Regions from separate parts of the Oceanobacillus sp. FSL K6-3682 genome, predicted to be linked through region 4. Evidence: predicted binding sites of a transcription regulator. Region 4 holds the regulator's gene; each other region holds the start of a gene.
What was found. Region 4 encodes LexA, which represses DNA repair genes until DNA is damaged. Its sites were predicted from a motif close to CGAACATATGTTCG; they were not measured.
Positions count from the first base shown of each region.

Region 1 (4,698 bases), 150 kb from region 4:
ACCCAGATGATTTTACGACAGAACGTCTGAAAAAGAATCGACATGGAAGGTTATATATTGATTACGTGCAGCATGGACAAGATAAAACATTAATTGCTCCATACTCTCCGAGGAAGACTAAAGAAGGAACTGTTTCAATGCCCCTGTATTGGCACGAGGTGAATGAAGATTTGACTCCTACAGCTTTTACAATCGGAAATGCAGTCCAACGTGTGCAAGAAGTAGGGTGTCCGTTTGCAGGATATTTTGAAACAGGAAGCAAACAAAAATTGGATAAGGTGTTGAAAATAGTTAAAGATTAAAAGTCCTTATATTCAATTTTGTTGATTTAAATGTATTAATCGATAAAAGTTTCACATACTACAACAGAATAAGTGTGCAAACAAGAAAGGTGGCACATAAATGAATTTATTTAGGAGGATAACAATGGGTATTTTAAGTGGAAATCCACAGGATGAACCAATGCACTACGTGGAGTTATGTTTTAACAGGCAATAAAATGATAGCTGACCATCAAACGCTTTTAAACCATGTAGGAGATGAGGATTTAAAGAAATTAATAAAAGACTCCATAGACGGAGGATAACAAGAAGTAAAGCAAGTTGAAGAGATATTAAAACAGAACGGTATTGCTCTACCCCCTGCAGCTCCTGAGCCTCCGTATGTAGAGATCAATGATATTCCTACGGGTGCTCGTTTTCAGGATGCAGATGTAGCAGCTTCAGTCTCTGCAAAAATAGCAACTGGTTTAGTTACCTGTAGTCAAATAATGGGACAATCTATTCGTGAGGACATTGCAATGATGTTTGGACAATTTCACATGAATAAAGCCGCACTTGGAGGTAAATTATTAAAGTTAACGAAAGAAAAAGGTTGGCTTATCCCTCCTCCCCTTCATCCTTCTTCAAAAGAAGGCTAATGATAACTGAATGTATTAATTTTGAAGTGAAAATTAGCCCTACCTTTTTGGTTGGGCGTAGTTTTTGCAGAACGTAAGTTTGGTTTAAAAAAGCAAAAGTTCTAAGGAGTCTTAACAAGAATGGGTTATTTTTATTTATCTTCCCCAGCACGATGACCACCAACCAATTTGGCTCTAAATCTAGCCATACCACCATCAAGCAGGCTGGAAGCATGCAGCAGGGAGGTATAACCATATTTTTGCCGTATATGGTCTATAGTCTGGTCCAACTCCTCGTTTTGTATCGTTTCCTCAGCAGGTTCAAATAGATTAAGCTGTAGTGATTGCTTATGCTTAAGACCTCCGAACATAACGTTAATAGTCCTTACAGGGGTGCCTTCCTCGTAATGCTTATAAAAGATATATATCATATGTTCTTTTAATATTTTAGATAAGTCAGTTGCAGGAATCTTCATCTGCTGATTAAAACCGCCTTGTACGACATCCCGGGAATAACCGACGTACAATTTTACTACGGTAGTCATTAAGTAATTTTTTCTTATCCTGGCCACATTTTCATCTGTCATCTCCCGTATGACGACTTCAATGTCGTGTATATCCTTATAGTCACGATTCAATATCTGGTTTCTGCTGAATGATGTGCTTTTAGGTGTATAAACGTCTGACAAAAGGGTCCGATCAATTCCATGTGCGTGGAAAAAGAGCTGTAATCCAATGACTCCAAAATTATCTTTAAGCTTTTTAAAATTGTATTGTGACAGCTCCCCAATACTTCGTATACCCATTCGATTGAGCTTCTCCTCAGTTTTGCTACCTATACCCCAAAAATCCCTAAGTGGCCTTATTTTCCATACAGTTTCCGGAACATCTTCATATCTCCACTCACCAATAAATCCATTTTTCTCATCATGTTTTGCCTGATGGTCCAGAGCTAATTTTGCTAAAAGAGGGTTGGGGCCTATACCAACAGTCAAAACTAATCCAAGCTCTCTCCATACATCACGCTGGATTTTCCTTGCTATCTCATGCGTACTACCAAAAAGTTTATGAGATTTAGTTACATCAAGAAACGACTCATCAATGGAATAAACAAGTAAATCCTCTTTTGCTACATAACGTTTAAAGATACGCAATATTTCCATGTTCTTTTTCAAATACAGAGCCATTCGCGGCTCAACAATTTCAATGTTAGCTTTTTTAGAGATCTCATAAATCCTCGTGCCGGTTTTAACACCATATTCCTTCTTAACCAGAGGGGAGGAAGCTAGCACCAGGCCACCTTGATTATCCGGTTTTGATACAACTGCAATGCGAGCGTATAAAGGATGTTGATTACGTTCGACTGCCTCAACGCTTGCGAAAAATGATTTTGCATCAATGCACATTATATCTCTACGTGGTTCATTAGTATAATCCACCATCATGATTTCTTTCATGCTGACACCCCTCAATACGAATGTAAGTTCCTATTTATTATATGCATTAATTGTAAGAATATACGTTCGCAAGATCAAGGTAGATTAGGATGTAATAAATGGAAAAAAAGAGAGACCTACCTCTTTTTTTATAAGATTACATTCGATTCGTTTTTTTGATTTATTTCTTCTATATAATAGTTTAAAATAAAAAGTGAATATTGATTTCAAACAGATAAATTTAACATTAACAACATTTCTGATAAAAAAGAGTTTAAAGCATGATGAAAACCTGTGGATAAGTATTGTATTAGACGGTACTCTTTCAAAGGATGAAATCTTTCAGCTTTTGGATACGAGCTATCATTTAACAAAACAGTAAAATATTTTGATGCAGCAGACAATCAATGTTTGCTGCATTTTTAAAAAACAGAAATGAAATGAAAGAAACGTATGTTCTTTTTCTTGTAGAGGTGTTATGATGATAGAATGTAATTTACAAATAAAGGAGAAAAAGAGCATGACAGGGAAAACACATATCATGGCCGGCATCACTGCAACGACAGCTATTGTGGCAATTACGGATGCCTACCAGCCTGAATGGTTCATTGCAGCAGGAACTGCCGGTGGATTACTTCCGGATATTTGCCATAGCGGCAGCAAAATCGGGCGGAGGTTTCCGGCGATTTCGAAAATTATCAATACAATCTTTGGACATCGGACGTTTACACACAGTTTATTATTTCTAGCTTTAGTGGCACTTATTTTATCGGAAGTAGTCAGTAACACCTCCATTACCGTGGGCCTCTTGATTGGTATGGCCACACATTTATTATTAGATGCCAGTACCAAACAGGGAATTAAGCTATTATATCCTGCTAGGATAACGGTTCGTTTTCCAATTACTGCGAGAACCGGCGGAAAGGCAGAAAATATTATCTTATTGCTGCTGACTGTGGTTACGCTCTACTATGCGAACCGTATGATCGGGATTTTTTAGAAGTAGATTCTTGCTAAGAGCCATGGCAAAGAGGAGGGGAACATGGAAATTCAAATTAGTAAAATAAAGAAAGAGAAAGCTTGGGTGCTAAGACATGAGGTGATGTGGCCAGATGAGGATTTCGATTACATAAAATTAAAAGATGATGATGCAGGTATTCATTTTGGCCTTTTTAAAGAAAATATGCTGATTTCTGTTGTTTCACTGTTTGTAGATAAAGACGAAGCTCAATTTAGAAAATTTGCGACGCTGAAATCAGAACAAGGAAAAGGGTATGGAAGTAGATTGCTAGAGGCAGTATTGGAGGAAGCAAAAACATACGATATAAAGAGAATTTGGTGTAATGCCAGAAAAAACAAGGAGAGTTTTTATCAAAGGTTTGGTCTTGTCCGGACATGCTCAAGCTTTGTGAAAAATGACGAGTCCTACGTTATTATGGAGAAATATGTATAGTTCCCAAATCAAATCAGTTAAAGAAGCCGTCTGTACTGAACAGGTGACTTCTTTAACTGAATACAATAATCAAAATAAAATAGAAGTTAACGATACATACAATAAAGGCATTCTATTTTTATACAGAAAACTATTCCTAGTGCATACTTTTCATTTCTTGGTTAAAAATGGATGCTATTACCATTGCTAGGAGATGAATCTGTATGAAAGAAAAGAAGATCTAAACAAAAAGGAAAAACAGCTGGAATCCCATATAAGAGAGACACGTAATCAAGAGATGATTTCCAATGAAGGAAAAAAGATAGCGGATGATGAAAATTCATTGACCGCCGGCGACCGCGGACCGACTTTGCTTGAAGATTTTCTTGCCAGAGAAAAGATAGCACATTTTGATCGGGAAAGAATTCCGGAAAGAGTTGTTCACGCACGAGGAACGGGCGCTTATGGTGAATTTGAACTGTATGAATCTATGAGTGATGTATCGATAGCTGATTTCCTGTAGGATCCTTCTAAAAAAACACCGTTATTTGTGCGGTTTTCACAAGTAATTGGTTCAAGGGGCTGTAATGAAACCGTTCGGGATGTGCGCGGATTTTCTATTAAATTCTATACAGATGACGGAAATTTTGATATAGTTGCTATCAATTTTCCTATCTTTTTCATTCAAGATGCAATTAAATTCCCTGATTTGATTCATTCTGTTAAACCGGATCCAGATAACGAATATCCGCAAGGCCAAACGGCGCATGACACGTTTTGGGATTTTATGGGAATCAACTCGGAGACAACCCATATGGCTATGTGGATTATGTCTGATCGTGCAATTCCTAAGAATTTCCGTACTATGGAAGGATTCGGTGTCCATACATTTCGTCTAGTTAACAAAGAAGGGGTCGCTCATTTTGTGAAGT
Region 1 is NZ_CP150263.1:2,537,172-2,541,869, reverse strand. It holds gene MHH51_RS12660 (DNA ligase D) at 1-302, shown strand, start outside; partial or broken gene MHH51_RS12655 (DUF3231 family protein) at 427-919, shown strand; gene MHH51_RS12650 (Y-family DNA polymerase) at 1,051-2,304, opposite strand; gene MHH51_RS12645 (metal-dependent hydrolase) at 2,855-3,334, shown strand; gene MHH51_RS12640 (GNAT family N-acetyltransferase) at 3,383-3,787, shown strand; partial or broken gene MHH51_RS12635 (catalase) at 3,981-4,698, shown strand, end outside.
Region 1: MHH51_RS12650 (Y-family DNA polymerase) is a predicted target of LexA. The motif match lies at 2,411-2,424, and genes of this name have one in related genera.

Region 2 (4,698 bases), 900 kb from region 4:
TAAAAGAGACATAATTTCTGAGCATATGAATTCAGATAAAAAGCTGCCCTATGAAGTGACATCACCTCATGGACAGCTTATCTGATTACCAAAACATTTATTGTGACATTTTTTTCTTTTCAGAGAATAGCTTCCCTCTCTCCAGCCATTTTTGTTTAGCTGCTTTTCTTCTCTTTACTTCCTCTTTTAATAGCCTTGGGAAGACATCTTCAGCAAAATCCTGCACACTGTCCCAATCCGAAAAAAATAGAACTATCGTGTCCCGTGTACCATCACTATTTCGCCGTTTATTCAAGCATACTCCAAAAATCCGGTCCGATCTCTCAATCATCCTTTGAAATAAAAGGGGATGTTTTTCCTGATCTCTGTACAGATCTTCAACCATTCCCATATAATGCGAATCATAACGGTGGAATGGCGTATCGGCATCAATGCTTTTACTGCTGCGGTATACTTTACGGTTATTTGCGTAAATCCATATTAATGTACCATAATCCAGATTTTCCTTTGTGCTTACGATAACCTTTTTCATGTTGGGCATCCTGTCTAGAGGAAAATTTAGCATGGTAAATACAATTCTTTATATCTCCGTTTATTAAAATAATGCTACCTCTGCTTCCATTATACACTATATTCCGGCTAAAAGCTTGGAAACTTGGGGATGCGCACATCCATCACAGGTTATTTCACTTGGAAAATTCCATTTTCCAGCTATAATAGTCATTTTCCTTATTCTTCTCATAGCTTAAATAAGCATTGAATTTCTTGCCTTTTTTACTTGTCAGACCCTTCACAAAGACTTTCTTCTCTTTCAATAGTTTTTTCACCATTGTTTTGGTCGGTTTTTTCCGCATCGACGCTAAATATTTATCATTTTTCCAAATCGCAAAGGAACAGCCCTTTTTCCAATTACTGCAGTTAAAGGCTTTATAACCATCTATCACCTTGCCGCCGCATTCCGGGCATGTCCCCAATACTTCATTGGTTGCCCGTGTGGAGGCTACTTTATTAATAATAATGTCTTCTCCATCTTTAATTGTTTCAACTGACTCCGTGGTGAAATCAAAAACAAGCCGGAGAAACTCCTGTTTACTTGCTTTTCCTTTTTGAATATCTGATAATCCTTTTTCAAGACGTCCAGTGAATTCTAAGTCAAACAGATTTTTCACAGGAAAGATCTCAACAAGACGATTGCCAAGCTCTGTGCAAAGCAGATGCTTGCTTTCGGTTGTAATATAGCCTACATCTTTTAATTTTTTAATGGTTTCCGCTCTTGTTGCAGCTGTACCAATACTAAAACCCGTTAATATACTGCCCAGCAGCTCTTCACTTTCATCCTCTTTGTAGCTTTTTCCGCATGTTTCCATGACACGCAGCAGGGTTCTTTCCGTATGATTCTTTGGCGGCTTGGTTACATGGGAAGTGACCTCAGCACCTGTTACATCTACAAGCTCCTCCTTGTTCAACGCAGGCAGTAATGTATCCTTTGATTGGATTTTCTCAACTTTTTTCCAGCCTTCCACAAGCTGAACCTTTCCTTTTGAATGGAACATACCTGGCAATTCCACTTCCAGAATTTTCGTAGTCAGCTTTGTTTCCTCATATTCAGCAATTGGCATAAATTGCATAATAAAGCGGTTTTTAATTGCTGTATACACAATTCCTTCATCCGCTGAAAGTCGTTTCGGCTTCATATAGGTTGGAATGATTGCACTATGACTTTCCACTTTTGCGTTATTAAAAACACGTTTTGTTTTCATAAATTTAATTTCATCTTTATAAGGAAGCTCTTCAGCATGTACCTTTAACACATGGACTGTTTTTCCAACCAAACTCTCTTCCAGTGCAATACTGGACGTTCTTGGATAGGTAATCAGCTTTTTCTCATAAAGTGACTGAGCCACCTTTAACACCTTATCAGAAGTCCATCCCTTGTACTTATTCGTTATAAACCCCTGCAGATTGGATAAATTGAATAAAAACGGAGGAAATTCCTTTTTCTTCTCCACCTGCTTATCTGTAATGACAGCCTGCTTGTTTTGAATTGCCTCGTGAATTGGCTCTAATAATTCTTTTTTCTTAAATTTATCCTCTTTCTTTTCTGTATAAATACCTTCATATTCCTGTTTATCTGCTGTCTGAAAGGTTGCAGTCAGTTTAAAATAATCCTCAGGTTTGAAATTTTTTATCTCCTGATCGCGGTCATAGATGATTTTTAATGTTGGCAGGAGTACTCTTCCTATATTGAGTGCTTTACTTTTCCCCTGCTGATATTTTAAAGTTGCTACGGAGGTCAGGTTAATGCCGATAACCCAATCAGCCCATTGCCTGCTGACCCCTGCATCCCGCAACGGCTGCATCTCCGCATTCAGCTTGAGATTTTCCAGCCCCTGCAGCACCTCATTTTGCGTCCATTCATTCAAGAGCAGGCGATACACCGCAGCCTTTGGTTTCTTACCGCCCCGGTAGATGATACTGTCAGCAATCAGCTGCCCTTCCCGGTCATAATCACATGCCGAAATAATTGCTTCTACATCATTCCGTCTCATCAGAGTATGGATTGTTTTTAACTGCTTTGCAGCTCCGCCATCTGTCTGTGCCCGGTTTCTGGGACTGCTTTTTATCTTATATTTAAATTCAGAAGGGATAAAAGGAAAATTATCCATTTTCCAGCTTCGCATTTTTCCATCATAGTCCTTTGCATCATATAACTCGACCAGATGGCCAAATGCCCAGGTAATGACATAGTTATCCCCTTCAAAATAACCATCTTTCTTGGTTTTTATTTTTAATGCGTCTGCAATATTTTTTGCGACGGATGGTTTTTCTGCTAAAATTAACCGGACTCCCATTTCGAATTCATCGCCTTTCCATTAAAGCCATATTAATCAGTTTTCAACTATTATTTTCACTTATTAGAAACATTCGTTCGATATACTATTATGTCATACATTCTATTTTTTTTCTAATAGATACCTGCTTCACAATTTATATTTATGGTACACCTATAATTTTTAAATGTATGGTTAAACTAATTGTATAAATTATCATGAATATTTACAGGAGGTGCCATCATGTCTGAACAAAATAAAAATCGCAACAAGGATAAAGGAAAACAAAATAATCGCAATAAGCATAATAAAACAGGTCATGATACGGAATTTGCAAGTGAAAACAGCGAGTTCCTGAACTTAGATAATAAGAAAAATAAACGAAAAAGATAATATTTATCTAAAAAAACTGAATCAAGCTGCTAAAGCTCGACTCAGTTTTTTTGTACATATAATTTCTCAGATACTGCTTTTTCAGCATTAATTCTTTTATTCTAAACGAGTTTATTGTCTGTAATCCTTGCTTTCAAAAGCTTTTTCTTGTCCAATAAGTCAGTTCGCCTTTATTATGCGTTTTATCAATTCGGATTTTCATTTTTTAGTATATTTCTTCAATTATCCATTTACTTTGATTATCGAAGTTTTACAAGCCGCCCAGAATACTTTATGATTAATTTATCATATTTATTGAATTGGCATTCATAGCATAACAACTATTTTTAATTAAAAGAAAGGAACGGTCATAAAATGAAGAAACAAATAAAGTTTACCAGTTGTATCCTTCTTCTGCTTTTTATCACCTTTGTACTGGTTGCCTGCTCGGATAATACAAACGAGAGTGATAATAATGATTCTGCAACAAATGAAGCGGCTGAAGAACCTGGTACAGCAGAAGATGACAATGTGACAGATGATAATAAATCTGACGAGAGTACAGCAACAGACGAGTCTGATGAAAATTCCAGCGAAAATGATACGGATAATAATTCAAGTGAAGAATCGGATACTGATTCTTCTGACGACAGCTCAGTTGAAAATGAAGAAAGTAATGACAGCTCTTCAGAAGATGATGATAATGCATTATCCAGCTATTCCTCCGAAGAAATTGAATATGCCCGCGTTTGGCTACAGCTTGGACCAAATCAGGATATCGATGAATTATATGTAGATCATGTTCCTGCAGGCACACCGCTTGATCCAAATGATGAGGAGAATGATGTCAGTTACCCGGAGGATGTTATTCAGGTATCCGGCTCCCGTATTGTAGATGGTATGGTAACATATAGCGGCAATGGCGACGGCACCATCAATGTCTATAACATTCCATACGGAAATCGCTGGTATGGAGGCACTCCTCGTCCTGACGATATTGATTTAGAAGACGTTAAGGAGGAAATGAGAGAGATGCTTGAAAATCCAGAATTAGTCTCTATTGATCCCGGCGATGATGAAAAGGTTAAAAATATTATTGAAAAAATGTATATTATTGATTGATAGACAGTCAATCGAACGATATACAATAAAGCGGATAGAAAACGTTAATTCTATCCGCTTTATGTTTATCTGCAGCAATATTCATCTTTTTACATTATACTACCCACAATACACATTCCTATATAGATTTGTGTTCCTCTAAAATTCCCTTCACAATATTCACCATATTCGTATTCCCCTGAATCTCAAATAAAGTCTTTGCTGTTTGGATATAAGCTAAGCCTTCCTCTTTTCTATTTAATTTCACCAGATTATTACCAGTCTGATAATAGCTGTCCGGAAGCATATAGAGTGTATTTCTTTTCACACAAATAGATATTGCCCGTAAGCTATACGATTTTGATTCGTTGTATTCCCCTAAATAAGTCAGCGC
Region 2 is NZ_CP150263.1:1,791,585-1,796,282, reverse strand. It holds gene MHH51_RS09090 (hypothetical protein) at 98-532, opposite strand; gene MHH51_RS09085 (DNA topoisomerase) at 687-2,852, opposite strand; gene MHH51_RS09080 (hypothetical protein) at 3,075-3,224, shown strand; gene MHH51_RS09075 (hypothetical protein) at 3,579-4,325, shown strand; gene MHH51_RS09070 (helix-turn-helix domain-containing protein) at 4,444-4,698, opposite strand, start outside.
Region 2: MHH51_RS09085 (DNA topoisomerase) is a predicted target of LexA. The motif match lies at 2,919-2,932, and genes of this name have one in related genera.

Region 3 (4,698 bases), 170 kb from region 4:
TGGTCAACATTTCCAAAAGACCGGATTGCCAGGATATTTACTAACCTGAAATTACTCTCCGCATCATTAGTAAATTTAAATTGCATAAATTTACTAAAATAATCAATTCATTTAATTGAGAATTATTATCATTTATTGTATAGTAGATAGTAACGATAAATATAATGGAGAAGGAGAATATATAATGAAAATATACTGGACTAAAATAAATGAGATTATTGATGAAACCCCTGAGGTTAAAACATATATGCTTGAGTGCCCGGAAGACTATACATGGGAAGAGGGTTCCCATATTCATCTTGCACTGGAGGGTTTTAATGCGGGAGATAAACCAAACCGCAGTCTGATTCGCCATATGTCGATTTCCACTTTACCGCATGAAAATTTAATCGGTATCACAACACGTATCAAAGAGCAGTGCTCTGAATTTAAAACGATTTTAAGAGAGATGGAAGTTGGGCAGGAAGTTGCTGTATTTAAAACACATACGAATGTACCGCTTAAAAGAGAAGACAGAAATGTGTATCTGCTGTCAGCAGGGGTTGGCCTGGCAACCTTCAGACCACTCGTACTGGATTATTTCGAGTGTGCCGACAACGTCAATCAAATTCATTCCCTGAACATTGATTCATCAAGAGATTTCCTATTCACTAATATTTTTGAACCCGCACCTGACAAGAAATTCACATCACAGTTCGTAGATAATCGTAAAGATTATTATGAAGAAGTGAAAAATCTTGCTGAAGACAAGGCTGGGCTCTTTTATGTTGTCGGCAGTGACGAATTCCTGGCGGAGAACATTGAGGTTTTGCGTGAGCAGGGCATCCAGCCGGAACAGATTATGCTCGACAAGCATGAAGGTCAGCGGGCTGAATTTTTACCATCTGATGTTTCTATTTAAGTAAGACAATTCTCTTTTTAATCAACATTAAATGATAACCCATAAATGATAACCCATAAATGATAACCCATAAATGATAGAAAAGCTGCGTTTAGTATAATACTGAATGCAGCTTTTTTCTGTAATTAGACAGAAGATAGACGTGTGAAAAGAAAAACTCTCTTTTCCAAATAACGTAAGCATCTAAATCAAATCAACTAACCAATAATCATTCGCAAACCATCATTAAAAAGGTCATTAACTGTCTTTCCTGCTGAAAAATATTCTTCAATACCTGCTGTCAGTGTAGGATATTCCTGATTAAATGATTCCATATGAAGTTCTTGCATCTCCTGTTCAGTGATCCTCGTTTGTTCTTCAATAACATGGCCGAAAGTAAAGCGGGTTGCAGTTAAAACAATCAAACGTGATTGGCGCAACTCTACTCCCGCATTCACCAGGGATTTTATTGCAGTCTCAGATAAATTAGCCATCGTTAACGAAAGGTGTGCTCCTGCAACGACACGTCCTCCATCAGTATATGCGAGCATTGCTTTACGTAAATGATTAAATATATTAAGCAGCCAATCTTGCCAGTGCTCTTCATTTTCTGCCTCTTTCAGATCATGAAACTCCATCTGCAGAATAGCTTCAGCCATTTCATTCACCAAAGCATGTTTATTTTTAAAATGCCAGTATAATGCAGGAGCTTGGACATTTAATCTGCTTGCCAGCTTTCTTAGCGTGACTCCTTCAAGTCCGCTTTTATTAAGCAGCTCTAAAGCTTCTGTTATAATTTGTTGTTTTTTTAGTGCCATAGTGTACTCCTTTCTTTAGCTGTATGTGCTCTTGACAGTATATCATAAAAGGAGTATAAGTTTACTTAACACCGTTAAATTTAACAGTGTTAAGTAAACTTATACAGGAGGTTTTATCATGAAAGCAGCCGTACTGCACAAATTTGGAGAAACGCCACGTTATGAAGATTTCGCAGATCCGTCTCCAGGTAAAAATGAAGTTTTAATCCATGTGAAAGCTGTAGCTCTTGAAAATGTTGATCAGATGATAGCGAGAGGGGAGCATTTTGCGAGCCGTCAATTTCTTTCTGAATTACCGGCTATCGTCGGACTTAGAGGTGTGGGCGAGCGTTCCGATGGAAAACTGGTTGGATTTTCGGGTGCAAAATCTCCATATGGCGCCATGGCAGAAAAAGCAGTTGTTTCTAAAGAATCCATTGTCCTGGTTCCTGATGGAGTCAGCGCCGAAGAAGCAGTTGCTCTTCCACCTGCCGCATTGACTTCACTTTTTCCGCTTAAATGGGGAGCGAAGATGAAGCCTGGCGAGACCGTGCTTATAAACGGCGCTACCGGGATTGCAGGTAAGCTTGCTGTTCAAATCGCAAAACTCCTTGGCGCAGGGCGCGTCATCGGCACCGGCCGGAACGAAGAATCTTTGCAGCGGATCAAGGAATTGGGTGCAGATACAGTGTTGAACCTTAAACAGTCTGAAGATAATTTATCTGCATCCTTTAAAAAGGAGGTAGATGAAGGGATAGATATTATTTTGGATTTTTTATGGGGGCCTCCAACAGAAACACTCCTAAAATCGATCGTACCAAAAGAAATAAGCTTAAATGGACATCGAACGCACCTTGTTCAAATAGGGGAAAAGGCAGGATCAGATCTCAAGCTTCCCGCAAGTGCTCTACGGACCTCTGGTCTTGAAATTTCCGGAGGCGCTGCAGGTATAACTCCTGCATTCATAGAGGAAGGAACAAATCTGATATGGAAGTGGCTAAAAGAAGGTAAACTTCATATGGACATGGAAAATGTTTTGCTTCAAGATATTGAAAATGTCTGGAACTGTTCCGATTTTCAAGGGAAAAGGATTGTAATTCATCCTTAAGGATTATATTAACAAGGGAGAAACAAGGAACAAAGATACGTATGTATTCATTTAATTATGTCGAACAGGCATATTTACTTTAAAAATTAAAAGCATTCACTCTCCCTCCAATTTTTCTTTTCCATATATTAACACGCCTATTTCATCGTATTCATCTTGACTACACGAATGTAAGTTCGTATACTTTAAATACAAACATACATTCGTGTCAGGAGAGAGTATGATGAAAAATATTATGATGGCGGATTACTCTAATGAACCGCGCCGGGATATTATGTGCATCGATGTCAAATCATTTTTTGCAAGCGCAGAAGCTGCTGCACGCAAGCAGCATCCTTTAAAAGCGCGGATTGCGGTTGTATCGAAACCGGATAATCAGGGCGGTTTAGTTTTAGCCTCGTCTCCTCTGGTAAAAAAAGAATACGGGGTTAAGACCGGAACAAGGATTTACGAGATCCCGCTTCACGCAAATATAGAAATAGTTGAGCCTCGTATGGCATTGTATTTGGAGAAGAACCTAGAAATATTACGTATTTTTAAACGGTATGTAGCGAAAGAGGATTTGCTTGTTTATTCAATCGATGAGTCGTTTCTTGATGTGACTAAATCAAGAAAGCTTTTTGGAAGTGCGCATGAGATAGCAAAAAAAATCCAGCGTGATGTATGGAGAGAATTAGGCTTAGTGCTGACAGTGGGGATAGGAGATAATCCTCTTTTAGCAAAATTAGCGCTTGATCATCAGGCGAAACACGACGAAAAGCGTGGCTTTGTTGGTGAATGGCGTTACGAGGATGTGCCTCTTAAAGTATGGAAAATTGAACCGTTGGCGGATTTCTGGGGAATCGCCCAGAAAACAGAAGCAAATTTAAATCGGTTAGGTATCAGGAATATTTATGATTTGTCTCAATACAGTATTGATAAATTAAAGGAAAGGTTCGGAGTCATTGGAGAACAGCTTTTTTGCCATGCACATGGGATCGACCGGACACGGTTATCGGATAGTTATAAACCTAAAAGCACATCATTCAGCAGAAATCAGATATTAAACAGAGACTATACAGTTAAACATGATGTGGAAACCGTTATCCGGGAAATGACAGACGAGAATGCAGCAAGATTAAGAAAATACAATCTAATGACCGGTGTAGTAAAGCTGTATATTGGATATTCCAGAGATGTAGCACAAGGTGGATTCAATCATCAGATGAAGATTGAGCCTACCGATTCCTCAAAAAAATTGAAAGAGTATATGCTGCTTATCTTTAATAAGTATTATAAAAAAAACACACCTGTAAGGACTGTTAACGTCACCTTTGGAAAAGTTCAGCCAAAGCAATTATTGCAGCTGGATTTATTTGAGCCGCCAGAAGAAGCGGTAGAAAATGAAGAGCTGGACAGGACGATTGATTTTGTCAGAGAAAAGTATGGTTATACTTCGTTGCTGCATGCCTCCAGCTTACTTGACGGCGGAATGGCGAGATACCGTGCGAAATTGCTTGGCGGTCACCGATCTGGAAAGGAAGAGTGATATGGAGCAAATATCGATAACGCGCTTCACACCTGAAAAAATTGGATATAGAGACAGAGGTATTATGAAATGGTTAGGAATGATGCTATCAGACCATTCCGAAGCACTGAAAAAAGAAGAAATAGATGATCAGCTGATAGAAGTGAAAGCAAAAGAAAAGATGGACGAAGAAGAAATAGCCGGTGTGTTGTATCAGGCCTTTGTAACGGATTCTCCTGTTTGTATTCAAGCAAATGTTATCAGAAATGGTAACTACTATAAAGATTTAGAATGTAAGATATCCGGATATGTTGATAATCGGATTTATTTATTTTTAAAAGATGGGCGGGCGACCAGCTGTACACTGGAGGAAATAAGAAATGTGGAGATGATGAACATGCTTGAT
Region 3 is NZ_CP150263.1:2,517,812-2,522,509, reverse strand. It holds gene MHH51_RS12565 (dihydropteridine reductase) at 185-901, shown strand; gene MHH51_RS12560 (TetR/AcrR family transcriptional regulator C-terminal domain-containing protein) at 1,099-1,698, opposite strand; gene MHH51_RS12555 (zinc-binding alcohol dehydrogenase family protein) at 1,817-2,785, shown strand; gene MHH51_RS12550 (Y-family DNA polymerase) at 3,009-4,313, shown strand; gene MHH51_RS12545 (hypothetical protein) at 4,315-4,698, shown strand, end outside.
Region 3: MHH51_RS12550 (Y-family DNA polymerase) is a predicted target of LexA. The motif match lies at 2,951-2,964, and genes of this name have one in related genera.

Region 4 (4,698 bases):
TCAACTACTGTCATCCCTTTCAGATGATTTTTAAAAGAGCCTCGTACATTTGCTAAATACTCTTTACGTAATGTTTGCTGCTCATTTTTTTCTTCCTCTGTTAATCCTTCATTTTTTGCTTTATTGGCTAAAATATTAATTCTATCTAATTTATCTTTAGACAACATATAACTTGTCCCTCCTTCTACTAAAAAAACAGGAGATAAACTTCCTGTTCTTCTATCTTACGCTACGATTAATTTTCATTCAAGGAATTGATATACTCCTGATAACGCCGGTGGATTGTAGCTTTTGATGCATTAAAGCCAAGACCGTTTAAAACCGTAGTGATTTCGTGAAACGTTAATTTATTCTGACGAAGCCGGACAATCTCTTCTATTGGAATTTCAGTACGCTCTCTTCCCGGAGACTGATTGATATGATTTAAATTTTTTTGAGGTTTATATCCATTTGATACAGCGCGGCGCATCCCCCGTTTTATTTTCATATTATGTAGTTTACGCTGATATTCTTCCACTATACCGACAATATTTAGCACCATTGAGTCAGCTTCATTTATCTCCAGCCTCCCCTCATGTGTAATTGTATAAATAGGGATATCCATTTTCCGCAGCTGATGAAATAAAGCAATTTTAGTATTTCCTCTACCTAATCTTGTCTCGTCTTGAATACAAAGACAATCAGCTTCTTGATGTGAAAAATAATCAAGAAGCTGAAAAATACCATCTCTATCTATGTCATAGCCGCTGGCCTTTTCCTCAATGCAATCCACAATAGTAAAATTTAATTTTCCAGCCAGTACTGTTAACTCTTCATATTGTCTTTGAAGTGATGTTTCCTGTGTTTCTTTCTCAGTACTTACCCGACAATAAATTATTGTTCTCAATATTTTATCCTCCAATAGCAAAGCCCTCTTTTTCTCATCTCTTAAGTAAAATGCATCTTTAAGAATACGTTCATAAGTCTAATAAAAATAAAACAGAAAATTTATTCATACTTTTAGAACAAGCACTTTAAACAATTTATTTTACCAACACTGCAAATTTTATTTACTCTCTAAAAAATATGCAAGGAAATTAGCCATACGGGCTAAAATATTTAAGCAGTAGTAACCATCATCGTATATAAAAATAATAATGCAATAATAAAAGCCACAATATAAAATGCATCTGATTTCATTAGTTTTTCAAACATATAAAAAACTCCCTTCAGTATTTTATAAGGTCCTGGAACAGTTGTTCTGATACCAGTATATTTAGAACAGTTGTTCTTGTCAATACTTTTTCAGAACATTTGTTTGTAAAATTATTATTTAAGTGCTATACTGTGAATAACAAATACCTATGCTAGAGGGGAGAAAGTCATGACAAAACTATCAAAAAGACAACAGATGATTTTTGACTTTATTAAAGAACAAGTAGAGCAAAAAGGGTATCCGCCTTCTGTTCGTGAAATCGCTGTTGCTGTAGGATTAGCTTCAAGCTCTACCGTTCATGGCCACTTAGAAAGGCTGGAGAACAAAGGATATATACGAAGAGATCCAACAAAGCCCCGCGCCATTGAGATTATGTATGAGAATGAAAACGAAGCGCCCAGAGACAAAGCTATTTATGTACCTGTAATCGGAAAAGTTACTGCAGGAATCCCTATTACAGCAATTGAAAACATTGAAGAATTCATTCCTGTTCCAAGCTCCTCAGCCGGGCCGGAGGATAATCTGTTTATACTTGTAATTGATGGAGAAAGTATGATTGAGGCAGGTATTTTAGACAATGATATGGTTATTGTCAAACAGCAAAGTTCCGCAGATAATGGCGATATCGTTGTAGCAATGACCGAGGATAACGAAGCTACTGTTAAACGTTTTTTTAAAGAAAAGAATCGTTTTCGCCTGCAGCCGGAAAACGCAACAATGGAACCACTTTATTATGAAAATGTTTCTATCTTGGGTAAGGTTATCGGATTATACCGTAATATTCACTAAAAAAAGTGTATTCATACAAGCTGAGAACATTTTGTCTCGAAGTCGTATAATTCCTAAAAAAGGTTAACGGACACATTTTAAAATGTGTCCGTTAACCTTTTTTTCTAACATAAAATTAGTCTGATCCTAATATGCTTTAAATAAAGTACAAGTTCAAGGAGTGTATAAAATTGACTGAAACGATGAAAAAGAAACGTTGGCTTTATTTTCCGATTATTATAATCAGCTTTGTTCTGGGAATTATCTATTTAACGAAGGTTGCTGACTACTTAACACTGCCATTTTTATCAACTCTTTTACTTATTGTGACTTTTTTAGAAGTCTATCCAGGCAAGAACTATTTTTCCAAAACTAATCTAATAAAAATTATTTCTGCTCTTTTGCTTGTAGCACTTGCTTTATGGTATCAGATTACTGTTTTTATTCTCGGCTAAATCAAATCAACAAAACGTTTAATACGGTCTTTTTTTACATTTCAAAAATCTGATGCTTACCATTCCTTATGTTAATCAAAAATAAGTAATATACCAACTTTTTCGAATATAAAAAATAGAGCTGTTTTAAATATTTACATTTAGTATATAAAACAGTACGACTCTTTACATCGGGTAAAAAAAATGATGCCGACTGTTTAATACCTGCCACCGTATTGTTATGACACCTTATGTTCCAAACGTAATCTGTCAGCCACCATTGCAATGAATTCACTATTTGTCGGCTTAGCTTTTGAAATATTGATGGTGTAGCCAAATAGAGCCGAAATGGAATCTATATTTCCTCTGCTCCAGGCAACTTCTATCGCATGGCGTATAGCTCTTTCCACCCGTGAAGCAGTTGTGTTGAACTTTTTCGCAATATCAGGGTAAAGTACTTTTGTAATAGACCCTAAAAGCTCAATGTCATTATAAACCATCGTAATTGCCTCTCTTAAGTACATATATCCTTTAATATGTGCAGGTACACCAATTTCATGAATAATATTTGTTATATTCGCTTCCAAATCTTGTTTTTTCCTGTTTTCTGTATTCGTTTTATTTACATTTGACACTCTTGGAATGCTGCTGCCCTGAACCTGCAAGATTTGGTCAGCCAGATTCTGTATGTCAAATGGCTTCAGAATAAAATAAGAAGCTCCTAAATCTACAGCTTTCTTCATTACTTCTTCTTGGCCAAAAGCAGTCAGCATAATAATATGGGGTTTTTTATTTAAATCCATTTTTTTAATTTCATTTAATACGGCAATACCGTCCATATGGGGCATGATTATATCTAATACCAATACATCTGGATTCTTCTCTTCAATTAGCGGGATGCAATCCCTGCCGTTTAAGGCTGTTCCAACTATTTCAATTTCTTCCTGTTCCCCAAAAAAATCCTCCATTAATTGAATTAACTCACGATTATCATCAACAAAACATACAGATATTTTACTCACTAAAAAATCCTCCTTTTGCTTTTTATGCACCTATTACATATTCTACAAAAAATATAAATATCCTCTTTAAAATCAAAAAACTTTTGATTTATTTCGATTTTCTTAAGTATTCTCTGTTTTTCTTTGTTTTTCACCAACTTTCGACACGATTTTTAATCTTTTTTGTATACGTTTTCATTATATCAGATAGTAATTGGATATAAAACACCTGTATCCATACACTGTACGCAACTTTAATCTTTATAATACTAACTCAACTTTCGCACCTGAGAATAAGCTTCTATACCTTCCTATTCCATGATGAGCAAGTTATTTTTTAAGCCGCAAAAATTGAGATACTAATCAAAAAATACTTGTAATGGCAATCACCATTACAAGTATTTTTTAAGCTGCATTCTGATTAGACTCAGGTTTGATAATGCCGGCGTCCTCAAGCATCCATTCGATATGAACACCATAACCCGAGGTCGGGTCATTAACAAACACATGTGTTACTGCACCAATAATTTTGTCATTTTGAATAATTGGACTGCCACTCATTCCCTGAACAATCCCGCCTGTTAATTCTAACAACCTGGGGTCAGTGATCTGAATAACCATTCCTTTGGTTGATGCTGACTTTTGAGGAACACTGCTGATAATTTCAATATCAAATTCTTCAATTTTTTCTCCATCAACTACTGTAAGAATTTTTGCAGGACCTTCTTTGACTTCATGAGATAACGCAACAGGAAATGCTTCTTCATATTTTTCATGATTTACTTCCTTCTCTAATATCCCAAATATGCCATAATCCGTATTTTTGGTTATATTACCAATTCTTTTTTCCTGTGTTTGAAAGGAGGCTTGTTTTTCCCCTGGTAAACCATTATCTCCTTTTTCAATTGCTGTAACAGAAGAATGAATAATGGAGCCCTGTTTAATATCAATTGGCTTTTTTGTATCCATATCTGATATAACATGACCTAAAGCACCATACCGCCCTGTTTCCGGGTCATAAAATGTCATTGTACCGATACCTGCAGCAGTATCTCTAATATATAACCCGATTTTATAAGCTTTTTCTTTCTTATCAAAAATCGGCTGTAAATTGGTTTCGATAAATTTATCTCCACGTTTCAGCTTGATCTGCAGCTTTTTATTCTCTTTGCCGCTATTATCTACAATCGGTTTGATATCTGTCATATGATTTATTTTTTGACCGTTTATTTCAACGATTGTGTCACCAACATTTATTTTAGCAGCTTCTCCCGGAGATTTTGCTCCTTCTGATACTTTT
Region 4 is NZ_CP150263.1:2,690,403-2,695,100, forward strand. It holds gene MHH51_RS13430 (DUF896 domain-containing protein) at 1-167, opposite strand, end outside; gene MHH51_RS13435 (recombinase family protein) at 236-886, opposite strand; gene lexA (transcriptional repressor LexA) at 1,364-1,984, shown strand; gene MHH51_RS13445 (hypothetical protein) at 2,155-2,418, shown strand; gene spo0A (sporulation transcription factor Spo0A) at 2,637-3,419, opposite strand; gene spoIVB (SpoIVB peptidase) at 3,804-4,698, opposite strand, start outside.